4 regions of the Paenibacillus sp. J2R1T-4 genome follow, and region 4 is predicted to be linked to each of the others. Evidence: riboswitches for the same ligand, from Rfam matches in the RefSeq annotation. Region 4 holds a riboswitch; each other region holds the start of a gene.
What was found. Region 4 has a riboswitch for cyclic di-AMP ahead of AC58QD_RS22745 (3D domain-containing protein). Riboswitches for the same ligand answer to the same signal wherever they lie in the genome.
Positions count from the first base shown of each region.

Region 1 (3,590 bases), on a different contig from region 4:
CGCGCAGCATATGATAAGTTTTGCCAGAACCGCTGACTGCGCCGATAATAATTTTCAATTTTCCCTGATGCAGCTTGGAGATGGAATGTAGAATTTCTTCTGGCGTTTTCCGCTTGAATGGGTCCATCGCGAGATTGTTCACTTCCTATAAATAGGCTATATCTACATTGTGTCCCATCAGAATGAATAATAGGACTGGGATTGCTCGATCAAATAATGGCGTGATAAGGGAGAACGATCCGTCTCTTGAATGGCGCTGTATTCCGGATTCTGGATCTGCCAAGCAAGATGGAACAAAGCAGATTGAGCCAACTGACACCGTTCTGCGCCCCAGCTCATTTCCTTGTCTCTAATATGAAGAAGGCATTCTGACAAGCATAACCCCTTCAGATCGACGAATACCCCGCCCCATCGAACGAGATTAATCGGGCTGCTGCCCTCAGGCAGAACACATTCTCCCCAACCATTAACACCGCCGCTAGTTATTTTTAACATACAGCTTTTATATTCAAATAGAAAGAGTTCCATGGTGCTAATTCTGCGGATGGAAGGGGTTTGATGAATAAAATGGATGTTAGCGATAGGATCCAGATAGGGATCAACAGATTCTGCAAGCATTCCTTAGTCACACTCCTAGTCCGATTTAAGGTCATATGAATTCATATAAACATAATCAACAAACATGAAGCAGGGTCAAGAAATTGTAAATTAATGTGAATCTTACGCTCAGGGATAAGCAAAGTAAAACCTCAATGAAGGTGATACAGAGTCAATTTCGGGATAATTTGCGGAATGAAAGCGAAATCAATTCGGAATGGCTTTGAATATAAGGCGGTTCCTTGCGATTGCTAGTTATTTCATAAAAGGAATAATATCAGGAGAAATAGAGACTTATATAGAGAATTACGGAGATAAATGGGTGTATGGTCCCTATAAAAGTCTGGAATGGTTTATTTTCAAAATCAGCTATTCTTTACACTGGAACGGCTCAGGCGTATGATACGTCTCATGATTCATAGCGAAAGTTTTATTGTGAATCGCTGAAATTCCTGCACGTCAGGAATACGGGGGAACCAATATAAGCGATGTCTGGACGGTGTGAGAGCCGTTATAGGCATGGCATGGGGTGAATCTCGAGGGACAAGGAACCATGAATCCTGTAACTCGAGTAGGGCGACTCTCACCGTCCGAATCCGACAGCTAACCTCGTAAGCAGATGTAGAGAGGATGATGAAGCTTGTGATCGGCTAATGCGACCACGGGGCTTACGCCTCTGTGGTTTTTTGGTGTGAAGTTAATTGAAGTAAATGAAGTGAAATGAATGAATCGCTGAGTCCTTGAATGGAAAAGGAACGGGGGAACCAACAGGTAGCCTGAGCTCGTATCGCAGCAAGATCGTGCAGAGTGAACGTGCTCCCAGGGGTGAATCTCAAGCATGAAAGCAGCCTTTAGTGATAGGTTCGCTTCCTAGATGAGTAGGGCAACTCTCAAGCCCGAATCCGACAGCTAACCTCGTAAGCGTATTGAGAGAGGAAACGATTGTCGTGGCAAGGCACGGTCTGTTTGGCTGTGCATGAATGAAGCCGCGAGAAGAGTTCACCTCTTCCGCAGGCTTCTTTTTTGTTGCCTTAAAAGTGTACAGGAGGAAACTAAGAATGGGATCACAGACGGAAAGAATACTCATTTCTGCACCGAACAAAGCGGGAGAAGTATTTGTACGTGAAGTAATGCGAATGAAGCTTCCATTTGCTCTATTGGTCAACAATAAAGCCGAAAGGGATAAATATAAGGAAATTGGGGCAAAAGATTGGATATTGCTGGACACAATTGACCAATCGACCTGGAGTCTTCCTGATTTTCCTGTCGGGAAAGTGTTCCTCTTCGAAACAAGCCAAACCTTGTGCTGTCGGTATATCCAGATATGTCGGACATGGACTGCGAAGCCAATCTATGTGATTACACTGGAGAGTCGTCCTCGGCTTATATACAAAGGGCTAGGAGCAACTTATGTCATTCATACGCATAGTAATGAGGTTTCATTTCTGACAGAAACGCTGTAGGGCATGAAGGAAATGAAGGAGTCGCTGAGTAATAGCGTCCCTTGGGAGGAGTTTTGTTAGCGATGGGGATTATACAAATGGGTATTGTCATTGTGTTGCTTGTTCTGCTTGTTAAGCCGCTCGGATCTTATCTGTTCCATGTGTTCTCGAATGAGACGAACCGAACGGACCGCTGGTTCAACTGGTTGGAGAGACCGATCTATTCAATCATTGGACTCAGAGAACGTAAGGGCATGACATGGAAGACATACGCAATTAGTTTCATAGGCATGAACATTGTTTTGATGGTGGTTAGTTATCTTATTCTCAGGCTGCAAGGGAACCTGCCTCTCAATCCGAATGGAATTGCCGGTATGGGAAACTCGCTTACGTTCAATACGGTGATCAGCTTTATGACCAACACGAATCTTCAGCATTATAGCGGGGAAACGGGCTTGTCTTATTTCTCGCAGATCGCGGTCATAACGATGATGATGTTTACTTCTGCTGCTACAGGCTTGTGTGTTGCGATCGCTTTTATTAGAGGAATCACCAACAAGGGACATACAATAGGGAATTTCTTCGAGGATTTCGTGAAGGCTCATACAAGGGTGTTTCTTCCGCTGGCTTTTGTCGTGACAATTGCTTTAGTTGCCCTGCAAGTCCCGCAAACGTTGAAACCTACCTTGTCAGCAACGACTCTGGAAGGCGCGGTGCAACAAATTGCTATAGGGCCGGTAGCGTCACTCGAATCGATCAAACATTTGGGTACGAACGGGGGAGGTTTCTTCGGAGCGAACTCCGCTCATCCCTATGAGAATCCGAATCCGATTACGAATGTCATTGAGATTTTATCCATGTGGTGTTTGGCTGCTGCGCTTCCTTATACATTCGGAATGTTCGCTAAGAACCGCAAGCAGGGCTGGGTTATTTTCTCGGCGATGATGATTCTGTTCATTGGGTTCTTATCACTTAACTATGCCGCAGAATCGAGCGGGAATCCAGTTATGAACCGGCTAGGTATAGACGCATCGCAAGGCAGTATGGAAGGCAAAGAAGTCCGCTTCGGCATCGCCCAGTCCGCACTATTTACAACGGTAACTACTGCAGCGACTACAGGAACAGTCAATAATATGCATGATACCTTGACTCCGCTTGGCAGTATCACTCCTTTTGCATTAATGATGCTTAACTGTGTATTTGGGGGTAAAGGCGTCGGCCTAGTCAATATGCTCATGTATGCGATTCTAGCCGTATTCCTGGCTGGATTGATGGTTGGTCGGACACCCGAATTTCTCGGTAGGAAGATCGAAGCACGCGAGATGAAGCTGATTGCAGCAGCTATTCTGGTCCATCCTTTGATCATATTAGCGCCGACTGCATTGGCTCTTGTTAGTGAACTAGGTACGGTTGCAATTACGAATCCTTCTTTTCACGGGATCTCGCAGGTGTTGTACGAATTTACATCGTCTGCGGCCAATAATGGATCCGGGTTCGAAGGACTAGCAGATAATACGCCTTTCTGGAATATATCAACGGGTATCGTAATGC
Region 1 is NZ_JCAUBA010000017.1:29,483-33,072, forward strand. It holds gene AC58QD_RS23830 (histidine kinase) at 1-127, opposite strand, end outside; gene AC58QD_RS23835 (hypothetical protein) at 178-618, opposite strand; cyclic di-AMP (ydaO/yuaA leader) riboswitch at 1,029-1,231, shown strand; cyclic di-AMP (ydaO/yuaA leader) riboswitch at 1,318-1,537, shown strand; gene AC58QD_RS23840 (hypothetical protein) at 1,656-2,060, shown strand; gene kdpA (potassium-transporting ATPase subunit KdpA) at 2,123-3,590, shown strand, end outside.
Region 1: another riboswitch for cyclic di-AMP. It lies ahead of AC58QD_RS23840 (hypothetical protein); the one in region 4 lies ahead of AC58QD_RS22745 (3D domain-containing protein).

Region 2 (3,590 bases), on a different contig from region 4:
CAATTATGTTCGCGCCGTTCGCGGTGGAACAGGGAATGCCAAGACAGCGGGTAATTACGCTTCGAGTATCAAAGCGCAAGAAGAGGCCAAAGAGGGCGGTTACGCTCAAGTTTTGTGGCTGGATGGCGTGGAGAAGAAGTATATTGAAGAAGTCGGCAGTATGAACGTATTTTTCAAAATCAACGGCGTGGTGGTTACACCTGAGTTGAATGGCAGCATTCTGCAGGGTGTCACGCGTGCGTCCGTTATTGAACTGCTGCAGACCTGGAATATTCCAGTCGTAGAGCGGAAGCTATCCATCCAAGAGCTGTACGAAGCTTCTCAGAATGGAACATTGGAAGAAGCGTTCGGTACAGGCACGGCTGCGGTCATCTCACCTGTCGGCGAGCTGAACTGGGAAGATAAGAAGATCATCATCAACAAAGGTGAGATCGGGCCTGTTGCACAGCGTGTATACGATACGATTACCGGCATTCAGAACGGTTCCGTCGAGGATTCATTCGGTTGGACCGTGCAGGTTGAAACGGTAAAAGCATAGTGATTGTAGTGGAAACATCCCGATCCTTCATAAAAGGATTCGGGATGTTTCTTTATGTGTGCGCAGCGGCGCCCGGCCTCGCTCTAAAGCGGAAAATCCGCTTTGCAACCCGCAGCAGCGGCGCCTGGCTTGCTCTAAAGCGGAAAATCCGCTTTGCAGCCCGCAGCAGCGGCACCCGGCCTTGCTCTAAAGCGGAAAATCCGCTTTGCAACCCGCAGCAGCGGCGCCCGGCCTCGCTCTAAAGCGGGAAATCCGCTTTGCAGCCCGCAGCAGCGGCGCCCGGCCTTGCTCTAAAGCGGAAAATCCGCTTTGCAGCCCGCAGCAGCGGCACCCGGCCTTGCTCTAAAGCGGAAAATCCGCTTTAGAGCTCGCTGCACGCCGCTCAAAATGATATCGGCCCCCGATTGCCATTCCAGAACGATCCGTGATAAGCTTTTTTTAGCAAAGAATACATACATAAAGGAGATATCCGTATGAGTGAATTCAAGTATGTGTGCCGTAAGCTGCCCTTGCAAGGCAAACTGGCTTTACCGCTGACTCCTACTATGTGGGAAACCGCGACAGAAGTGGAGCTGCGTGAAGTGGTTACAGGGGACAAGCCCAAGTTGGCTACTGCTGTCCGGGCCGCGTGGAACAATTGGGGCGTCTATTATCGTTTTGTGTGTGAGGATGACAGTATTGTGAGCACTATGACACAGCGGGATGATCCTATTTATGATGAAGATGTAGTCGAGGTATTCATGTCAGTAGACGGGGATCTGTCCAGATACTTTGAATTTGAATTCAGTCCGGCCAGTGTGATGTTCGACGCAACCATTGTGAATGACCTGAATGATCCAACAGGGAATACTCTGAATGTCGACACCTCATGGGACAGCTCTGAGCTGACTTTGTGGGTGAATGTGGATTTGGCTAATCGGCGTGTAGAGTATGAAATTGCTATTCCAGCAGCTGATCTGTTGAATGGGAGGTCCATTGAAGCTGGAGATGAGTGGAGAACCAATTTGTATCGCATAGACCGCAATTCGAGCAACGATCCTGAGCTGGACGAATACAGCGCTTGGTCGCCAACGAGACGTTTACGGTTCCATATTCCGCAACGATTTGGAACATTTACGTTTGAATAGCCCGAAATTACGGTTTTGGTCACCATTTTCTAATTATTGGCGGTTGAATCCAAATGTATCCTATGATAGCCTAACAAATATGTAAAAACAAAAGAATGCCGAATCGGGTCGTGCCGAACGACTTGTACGGGGGACTATGAAAGAAGCACGAATGCTGGATTGAAGTCTGGTGCGATGTTTCTTTCCATGCGCTAACTGAATCATCTGATTTATGGATGGTTGGGGGATCGCAAGTGGGGTGAATGCTTGGTAAGCCCGCAAGGGGGAACCGGCTAGGGAAACTCTCTTCCCGAATCCGACAACTAACCTCGGAGGCAACAGGAGGGAAAAGATTTGAAGCGTTTTGTCAAAACGGTTTTTTGGTCATGTGCGATTGGAGGTATTGCAGCCGCGCTTTCTTTGACTGCACCGTCCGAAGCCAAAGCATATCCGGCGGAATACGGAGTTAAGGTTCAGGTGAATGATTCTATTGTCGCATTTCCAGAAGCACAGCCATTTATCGACACATCCGGCACTTTGCTTGTTCCAATTCGCAATATAGCGGAGAAGATGGGCTACAAAGTGGATTGGGCCATGAGTAATTCAAGCATTAGTCTGAAGCTCAGTGACGGTAACAAGGTGATTTCGATCAAGACAGGTTCAACAGAAGCAAATGTCAACGGAAAATCCATTAAGACGGATGTTCCTCCAGTGTTAGCCAATGGGATGACCTATGTTCCTCTCCGGTTTATCTCAGAAAGCTTCGGTTATATGTTACAGTGGGACGACGCTAATGGTGTAGCAATCATCTGTCAGGACGGACAATATCATGCACCAGCCTGGTATGTGCCGGCCAAGAAGACACTGGCCGATATGGTATCCGACACGTCGAAGTATTACATAGGGATTCGATACATGTGGGGCGGTACTACTACCAATGGCTTCGACTGCTCTGGATTTGTGAACTATGTATTCGATCAGTACGGAATAGATCTACCGCGTACATCGAAAAGCATGTATGACACTGCTGGCACACGAACCGTAGGTTTGGCACCTGGCGATCTTGTATTCTTCAACATAGGCAAAGGAACGACACATGTCGGCATTTATCTAGGGAATGATCAATTTATTTCTGCCACCTCTTCAAGTGGGATAAAGATTGATTCGATTTCTAGCAACTACTGGGGTTCCAAGTTTATTGGTGCTAACAGAGTCGTATAATCTAGCTTTAATTTAATAGGATTAGTAAACAAGCGGTGCGGACCTTCCTCAGGTTCGTGCCGTTTGTTTATCTTTAACCAATCTTTGTTGAAGTGAATCACTAGATGAGCCTAATTCCTGAAAGTATACAATTTGTTACACAGCTCAGCCAAGCCGCTAAGCTTGACACGATGCCTAATGATAAGCCATGTTACTATCGTCTATTTGGGTCATTTCATCAATCAGGCACTAAATAGCCAACCCGTCTATCCCTTATTTCCGCATTGCGAACCGATTTCCCTCAGAATCCATGCAAATAACCAGTAGTAAAACTTGTTATCCAAGAACAAACTGGTTTTTCCGCCCCAATAACCTATACCAGCACTGGCTAACTGATCTCCTCAGGACCTAATGGTACACTTTTTTACAATAACGCTGCCAGGATGCACGGTTTGGATGAATTTACTTGTGTTCTTGCAATTAAATACGCTGTAGTTTGCGAAGGCGAATGTCGGATTAAATGCCTGATTTTGGGATATGCTAACTTTGAACTATAGGAATGCATGATATCCTTAATAGAAAGAAGGGCTTGTCCATGAGTCATGTTCCAATGGTATTCATGTTTCCAGACAGCAAGGCGGCATCATTAGCCTATGATACCCTGACCGAGCTTGGTTACCATGCGCATCGCAACGAGCAGAAGGGTCAATCGGTCGTGCAGGTGTTCGTTGATCACAGCGAGCTCA
Region 2 is NZ_JCAUBA010000028.1:53,427-57,016, forward strand. It holds gene AC58QD_RS29895 (branched-chain amino acid aminotransferase) at 1-538, shown strand, start outside; gene AC58QD_RS29900 (carbohydrate-binding family 9-like protein) at 1,012-1,665, shown strand; cyclic di-AMP (ydaO/yuaA leader) riboswitch at 1,849-1,998, shown strand; gene AC58QD_RS29905 (C40 family peptidase) at 1,999-2,865, shown strand; gene AC58QD_RS29910 (hypothetical protein) at 3,440-3,590, shown strand, end outside.
Region 2: another riboswitch for cyclic di-AMP. It lies ahead of AC58QD_RS29905 (C40 family peptidase); the one in region 4 lies ahead of AC58QD_RS22745 (3D domain-containing protein).

Region 3 (3,590 bases), on a different contig from region 4:
GGCCAAAACGCACTTATCCTAGGTGCTTTTACAGTAGGAGCAAGCCTATTGACTTTAACGTACTTTATTGTGAATTTCCGCAAAAAGGATCATTCTGAACAGAACGATCCAACACCAGCAGTAACAATCTAATAACTCCGACAAAAGGCAGCCATTTCTCTGTTACGAGGAAGGTTGCCTTTGTTGATATTGACACAGCCCATGATACAAAAGTACAATCACTACGTATGCAACCCATTCCTTGGGAATCTTTCAAATAGAGAGGATGTTTGTTAGAAATGAAATTAACTAATAAAATAGGTGTTATCGTAGATAGCTTTGGTATAGGAGTTAGAGCCGGGCTGTTGAAAGCGAAAGAAGTAGGAGCAGAAGGTGTACAGATCTATGCGGTAAGCGGAGAGATGGACCCAGCAAACTTATCACCCGCTCAGCGTCGTGAATTGAAATCCTACATAGACTCCCTTGGTCTTGAAATCTCTGCTTTATGCGGTGACTTAGGTGGACATGGCTTCCAAGATGTCGGAGCAAATCCTGCGAAGATTGAGAAATCCAAGCGTATACTGGATCTGGCCAAGGAGTTAGGAACGAATATTGTTACTACACATATCGGGATTGTGCCGGATGATAAGAATGGCGCCACATACGCAGCTATGCAGCAATCCTGCGAAGAGCTTAGCCAATATGCCAGCAGCATGGGCGGATTTTTTGCAATCGAGACAGGTCCTGAGACGGCTGATCATCTTAAAGGATTCCTCGATACACTTAGCAGCAAAGGCGTTTCCGTTAACTTCGACCCAGCCAACATGGTAATGGTAACAGGCGATGATCCGGTACGCGGACTTCATATATTGAAAGATTACATTGTACACACCCACGTGAAGGATGGCATCCGTTATAAAGAAGTAGATCCTCGCGAGGTGTATGGTTCTTTGGGCTATGAGCCGATGGATCATGGTAAAATTGCGAAGATGGTCAGCTCTGGAGAGATCTTCCGTGAAGTTCCCCTTGGCGAAGGTAAAGTAGATTTCAAAGCTTATTTTCAAGCAATCCAAGACATCGGCTACACAGGTTATTTGACGATCGAACGTGAAGTTGGCGATCAACCTGAAGTTGATATTCGTAAAGCCGTAGATTTCATCAAGATGTATCGATAATACCGAAAATTCCACTTTCCTGTTCAGTTGCCATAAATTGCGGCATGAATTATTGAATAGATGCATGCTACAATGAACAGGCACCAAACAAACTAGGCCGAAGCTAATAAGCACGGGGGAACCAACTTTGGGGTGAAGCCGCATCAAAGCGGCCGGGTTAACTCTTTGATCCGAATCCGACAGCTAACCTCGCAGGCCGAAAGGGAGAGTGGATCGTTTTGAAGAAAATGAACAAACAGATTCTAGCAGGAGTACTTGCACTTAGCGTAATCGGAGGCACATTCGGAGCAGGTGCAGCGTCAGCAGCGCCACTAACCGAATTGCCTAACAATAGCAACAACGTTAAGGTTTACTACAGCGTGCAACAAGGTAACTTGGCGGATTTACTGAATGGTAAATTTGACTTTTCGAAGCTGCAACAATGCTTCCCAGGCTTACAGCTGCAATTGCCAACTGGAACGCCTGAGCCGAAACCTGTAGCTCCAACGCCTGTAACACCAGCGCCAGTAACTCCAACGCCGACACCAGCACCGGTAGCTCCAACTCCGGCGCCAGTTAAGCCAACGCCTGTAACACCAACTCCTACACCGGTAAAACCTGCACCAGTTAAGCCAGCACCTGTTCAACCTACACAGCCTGACCAATCAACTGGAACAGAGAGCTCCTATGCCAATCAAGTGATTTCACTTGTGAATCAAGAGCGTGCCAAAGCAGGACTGAAGCCAGTAACCAGTGATGCTGAATTGACTCGGATGGCGTTAGACAAAGCCAAAGATATGTACAACAATAACTATTTTGATCATACTTCACCAACTTTTGGTTCACCGTTTGATATGATGAAATCTTATAATATCTCTTACCGTTATGCTGGTGAGAACATTGCTAAAGGTCAACGCAACCCTCAAGAAGTAATGACAGCCTGGATGAACAGCCCCGGACATCGTCAAAATATTTTGAGCCCGAACTTCACGAAGATCGGTGTTGCTTACTACAACGGCGAATGGGTACAAGAATTTACAGGATAGGATAATCCATTTTAGTTAGAACCGCTGACTTTTGTCTGCGGTTTTTTTTTATAGAATTTATTAGTTTTTGGGATTAATGAAACGTTGAACAGAAAAGAGCAGGAAGATGGAGCGGAAAAGCGTTAGCGGTCGCCTTTGCACTTGAATTCTCACCACTTAAAATAATTCATCAGAATTCAAATGCAACAGCGATTGGAGCCCATCTTCCTGCTCTCCTACGCGCAAAACTGAATTCAGCCGCAAAGGAGCACTATAATTGTCAACAAAAAACACCGCCTATCCATTCGGATAAGCGGTGTTCCTTTAACTTTCCATTATACAATCGCATTCTCGCCCGTTAATTGAAATACTTGTTGGGCACAATATTCGATAATGTCGCTGCGGCGAACGATACCGATAAAGCGGTCCATGTCATCAACAACAGGAACGAAATTCTGCAGCTTGGCTTTGGAGATCAAATCACTCATGTTCGCATTAATGTGAACCGGCATATTATGGACTCGCATTGGAATTTCAGATAGTTGTACACGATGAGCGTTGTCGAATGACACGTCTTCGTTATTCTTTAGGAACCAAAGTAAATCTCCTTCAGTAATCGTGCCTACATACTTGCCTTCTTCACTAAGAATGGGAACGGCTGTGTAACGGTGATATTCCATCCGCTCCAAAGCCTGACGAAGTGTTGATTGAGTAGTTAAACAAATCACTTCAAGTTTGGGGACTAGAAAAAAAGCAATATTCATGTAACAATCTCCTTCTCCATGATTCTTTCTCTATATGACAAACTCCATATCCATAAAGACCACACATCTCTTACCCATTATACCGTGTTTTGAAGCATTGCGTTAATTTTTTATATGGAAAATCAGTGAATATGGAACAATATGGATCTGAAAACAACACATTGCATCAACAACACAAGGGAACAATACAAATGAGGTGAATATTATGTCGCGAAGACGAAACCGTTCGAATCGACTGGATGCTTTCAAAGTTGAGGTTATGAAAGAGCAAGGATATGCGGTTGATCCTAATCATCCTGATCAGGTTAAATATGAGGTAGCCAAGTCACTTGGTGTACCGCTTACCCAGGGTGATAACGGTCATCTTACAACAGAATCTGTTGGGAAAGTCGGAGGGCAAATTGGCGGTGCTATGGTCAGAGAAATGGTGCGCATGGCGCAAGAACAGTTAGCCAAAAACCCAAAGCAGAAGTAAGCATCTCGCAGCTTTGAGCGTTTCTATCAAGAAACGCTCAAAGCAGTTGGATGGCGAAAGTGTTATATTTTGGCCGATCTCATAGCTAAAATGTCATACATCCCCTCTTAAAATATACTAAGATGAAGTTGTAAATGGCAGCAGCCATAACTTTATCAGACTGTAAAGGGTCGAGAGGAGAATTGTATGAACA
Region 3 is NZ_JCAUBA010000002.1:480,516-484,105, forward strand. It holds gene AC58QD_RS05835 (YhgE/Pip family protein) at 1-132, shown strand, start outside; gene AC58QD_RS05840 (sugar phosphate isomerase/epimerase family protein) at 279-1,154, shown strand; cyclic di-AMP (ydaO/yuaA leader) riboswitch at 1,240-1,366, shown strand; gene AC58QD_RS05845 (CAP domain-containing protein) at 1,373-2,179, shown strand; gene AC58QD_RS05850 (CBS domain-containing protein) at 2,494-2,922, opposite strand; gene AC58QD_RS05855 (alpha/beta-type small acid-soluble spore protein) at 3,128-3,397, shown strand; gene AC58QD_RS05860 (DegT/DnrJ/EryC1/StrS family aminotransferase) at 3,584-3,590, shown strand, end outside.
Region 3: another riboswitch for cyclic di-AMP. It lies ahead of AC58QD_RS05845 (CAP domain-containing protein); the one in region 4 lies ahead of AC58QD_RS22745 (3D domain-containing protein).

Region 4 (3,590 bases):
AGTTGGTAAACGAGCGGAGGCACATCCGGCAATTGTGGGCCGTATTGCTAAGGAAGGACATGTCATTGGAAATCACTCTTATAATCATCCGCTCTTTACCAAGTTGTCCTTATTGGCTTTTCAGCAACAGATTAATCAAACGACCCGGATTCTGAGCGGGCAAATTGGATACAGCCCTAAGCTGATTCGACCGCCATATGGAGCAATATCAGAGGAACAGCTGAAATGGACCGGCGACCATCGATATATGATCGTGAACTGGAATGTAGATTCCTTAGACTGGAAAGGGTTATCCGCGGAGCAAGTTTCTCATAATATATTAAGCACGGTCAAATCCGGGGCAATTGTTCTGCAGCATTCAGCAGGCGGAGACAATCAGGATTTATCTGGAACGGTAGGAGCGTTATCAACGATTATCCAGAAATTAAAAGCAGACGGCTACGAATTCGTAACCGTCCCTCAATTATTGAATATACCTAAGCAGTTATAAAGAACAAGGGTCAGTTCAAAACGTAGATCTCTACATTTTGAATGCCAAAACCTTTGACATAATCTCTAGACCCAGGAATGAAGATATCAATTCGATTACCCTTAATGGCTCCACCAATATCTGTCGCTTTTGCCATAAGTGTCTGCGGTAGACCGTCAAAACTATGTCCTCTGACCAGAACCGTTGTGCCAAGCGGGATGACGGATGGGTCAACTGCTATCGTACCAAGCTTAAGCGCATTGCCAAAATAATCTACTGCGCCATAATTGCCGTTCTCTTCCGTTGCGCTGGAATAGGCGGATGCCTTGGCTTGAATAACCTTTTTATAGGAAACGGGTTTCCCGTTGCTATCCTGAACGGTCTTGTTTTGCGTATCCGCTGTAGGTGCTGATTGAGGCGCTGCCGCCTGTTTCGAGGCTGTAGCAGGCTTAGTTACAGCTTTGGCTTTGTTCACAATTGCAGCTTTTGGAGTGGCTGCGGGAGCAGGTGTAGGCTGAGGCGCTGGGACTGCAGCGGGTTCTGCTGATTGTGCTGGCGGAACATCAGCGGTTACGAATAGTGCTTGCTCCAAAAGCTCTAATCTCAGATTAGGACGCTGCAAATCCCAACCTGCTTGAGAATCGAACGTGATCGGTACAGCAGGGGCAATTGGCTCCCAATTGTTAATCTGTTCCGTTTCTTTAACGGTTGGAGCAATAGAGATGAGTTCTTCCGGAAGCAGCTTGATTACATTTTCCGCAAAGACGGTTGTCCCGCCAATACAGAAGGCTCCTAACGCTACAGTAGCTAACGTTCGGGTGACAAATTTGGATTTCAAGGTACATCGCTCCTTTTGTAAATAGGCCTACGAGGTTAGTTGTCGGGTTTGGGCTGAGGATACAACCCTTCGTTGCTTGAAGTAACGATTCACCCCATCGGACTTGATGAACAGAAGTCCGCAATAAATCATCCCCCGCACTGTCGCAATCAAGCTGATTGGATGGACAGTTTCGGCCGTGCATAAACAAAAGAGTAACATACCTATCCGATCGGATAAATGCCCAAAATATGGGTACCTCTATTGAAAACGTTTCCTACCTACTAATAATTTCCTTCGCAGAAGGCTCCGTAAGCTTATATCCAACGTTGCGAACAGTCATGATATATTCAGGATTTCGAGCATTTTTTTCCATTTTATCGCGCAAATGACTAATGTGAACATCTACGATTCGGGTGTCCCCGAGAAAGTGATAATCCCATACCCCGTGCAACAATTGCTGACGACTGAGCACTTTTCCTCGATGTTTGCAGAGAAAGACGAGCAGCTCGAATTCCTTTGGCGTTAACTCGACAGGATTACCGTGCATATTCACTTCACGTTGATCAGGAACAATTTCGATTGGACCGATTTGCAGTTTATCTTCCGTAAGAGAAGGCAAGGTACTCAATCTGCGAAGAATGGCTTGAATGCGGGAAATAAGCTCCTGCGGGCTGAATGGTTTGGTCATATAGTCGTCTGCGCCATTATCCAAGCCTTGTATTTTGTCAGACAAATCCTGCATAGCGGTTAACATAATGATCGGTACCCGGTTATCCTGGCTGCGCAGCTTACGGCATACTTGAATACCATCCAGCTTGGGGAGCATCAGATCCAATACGATCAGGTCCGGACGGAATTTAGAAAGCACTTCAAAGACGGCCTCACCATCATACACACATTGCACATCATAGCCAACAAGCTTCAAATTGTATTCTATCAAAGTGGAGATTGAGGGTTCATCATCAACAACTAGTATCCGTTTTTTTGTCATCATCTAGGTCTCCTTTTCGATCATAGTCGGTTAACAATACATTCATTATGGCGCAAGTATATAAGGAGAATTTGCATCCTTTGTAAAGTGGATGTTAAAATGTTCGATGAGGTGAAGGATTTGGCTTTTCATATTGTGCTTGTGGAGCCGGAAATTCCGGCGAATACCGGGAACATCGCTAGAACTTGCGCGGCGACTGGGACTCATCTGCATTTGGTGAGACCGTTAGGATTTGATACCGATGACCGGACTTTAAAACGTGCAGGGCTAGATTACTGGCATGCTGTAAACGTAGCTTATTACGATTCATTCCAGGAACTGCAGGCGCAGTACAGCACTAGCAGATATTTCTATGCCACTACTAAGGCAGCTCGACTGTATACACAATTTGAATACAAAGACGGAGATATGTTTGTGTTTGGCAAGGAAACGAAGGGCCTTCCTCCCGAGTTGGTGCAAGCCAATCGAGATACGTGTATTCGGATGCCTATGACGGATGCCGTGCGCTCTCTGAATCTATCCAATTCGGCGGCCATTGTGTTATTCGAAGGTTTAAGGCAAAATCAATTCCTTGGACTAAGCTAAAAGGCATCGAACTTGCAAATATTGCGACCCCATGGCATGAAATAAGCAGGATTTTCCGAACAAATAGCGAATATAGTAGGACGAACATGATCTGCGTTTTTTCGTTACATTTGTCGGAGGGGGAACTTTGATGAGGCCAGCTGGCGTCGTCCGTAAGGTTGATCAACTGGGCAGAATTGTATTGCCTAAGTCGCTCAGAAAGCGTTACAGAATGAATGAAGGAGATCCTGTAGAAATTTTGGTAGCCGGTGATCAAATATTGCTTGAGCGTTTTCGGCCAAAATGTGTTTTTTGCGGGGAAATGAATGAAGTAACGGAATATAAAGAAAAGCATATCTGCCAAGGATGCTTAGGGGAAATGACGCAAATACGGGCATAATCTCCAAGGATTTCCCGGTGGCGTGCATCGTTAGCATCCAGAGCAGTCTTAATACAGAAATGATTGTGCGCAAGAGACGTCTAGTCAGTCATACATGACTGTAGGGATAGTCTCTTTTTTCCTACTATAAGAGACTGAGGAGATGAATCATCATGTTATTCTGCACAGCTCAAGAAATCATTACACCCGATCATCCTGTATTCATGCACGGTTACGGGGCGCGGACCCATAAGTCTGAGGGTGTCCACGATCCCATTATGATGAAGGCTGTGCTCTTACAGGCGGACAAATCCTTGCTGATGATCACGATTGACATGTTAGGCTCAGACCGCAGCTTCATCGTGGG
Region 4 is NZ_JCAUBA010000015.1:97,750-101,339, reverse strand. It holds gene AC58QD_RS22750 (polysaccharide deacetylase family protein) at 1-490, shown strand, start outside; gene AC58QD_RS22745 (3D domain-containing protein) at 501-1,307, opposite strand; cyclic di-AMP (ydaO/yuaA leader) riboswitch at 1,315-1,495, opposite strand; gene AC58QD_RS22740 (response regulator) at 1,564-2,280, opposite strand; gene trmL (tRNA (uridine(34)/cytosine(34)/5-carboxymethylaminomethyluridine(34)-2'-O)-methyltransferase TrmL) at 2,401-2,865, shown strand; gene AC58QD_RS22730 (AbrB/MazE/SpoVT family DNA-binding domain-containing protein) at 2,996-3,244, shown strand; gene AC58QD_RS22725 (neutral/alkaline non-lysosomal ceramidase N-terminal domain-containing protein) at 3,397-3,590, shown strand, end outside.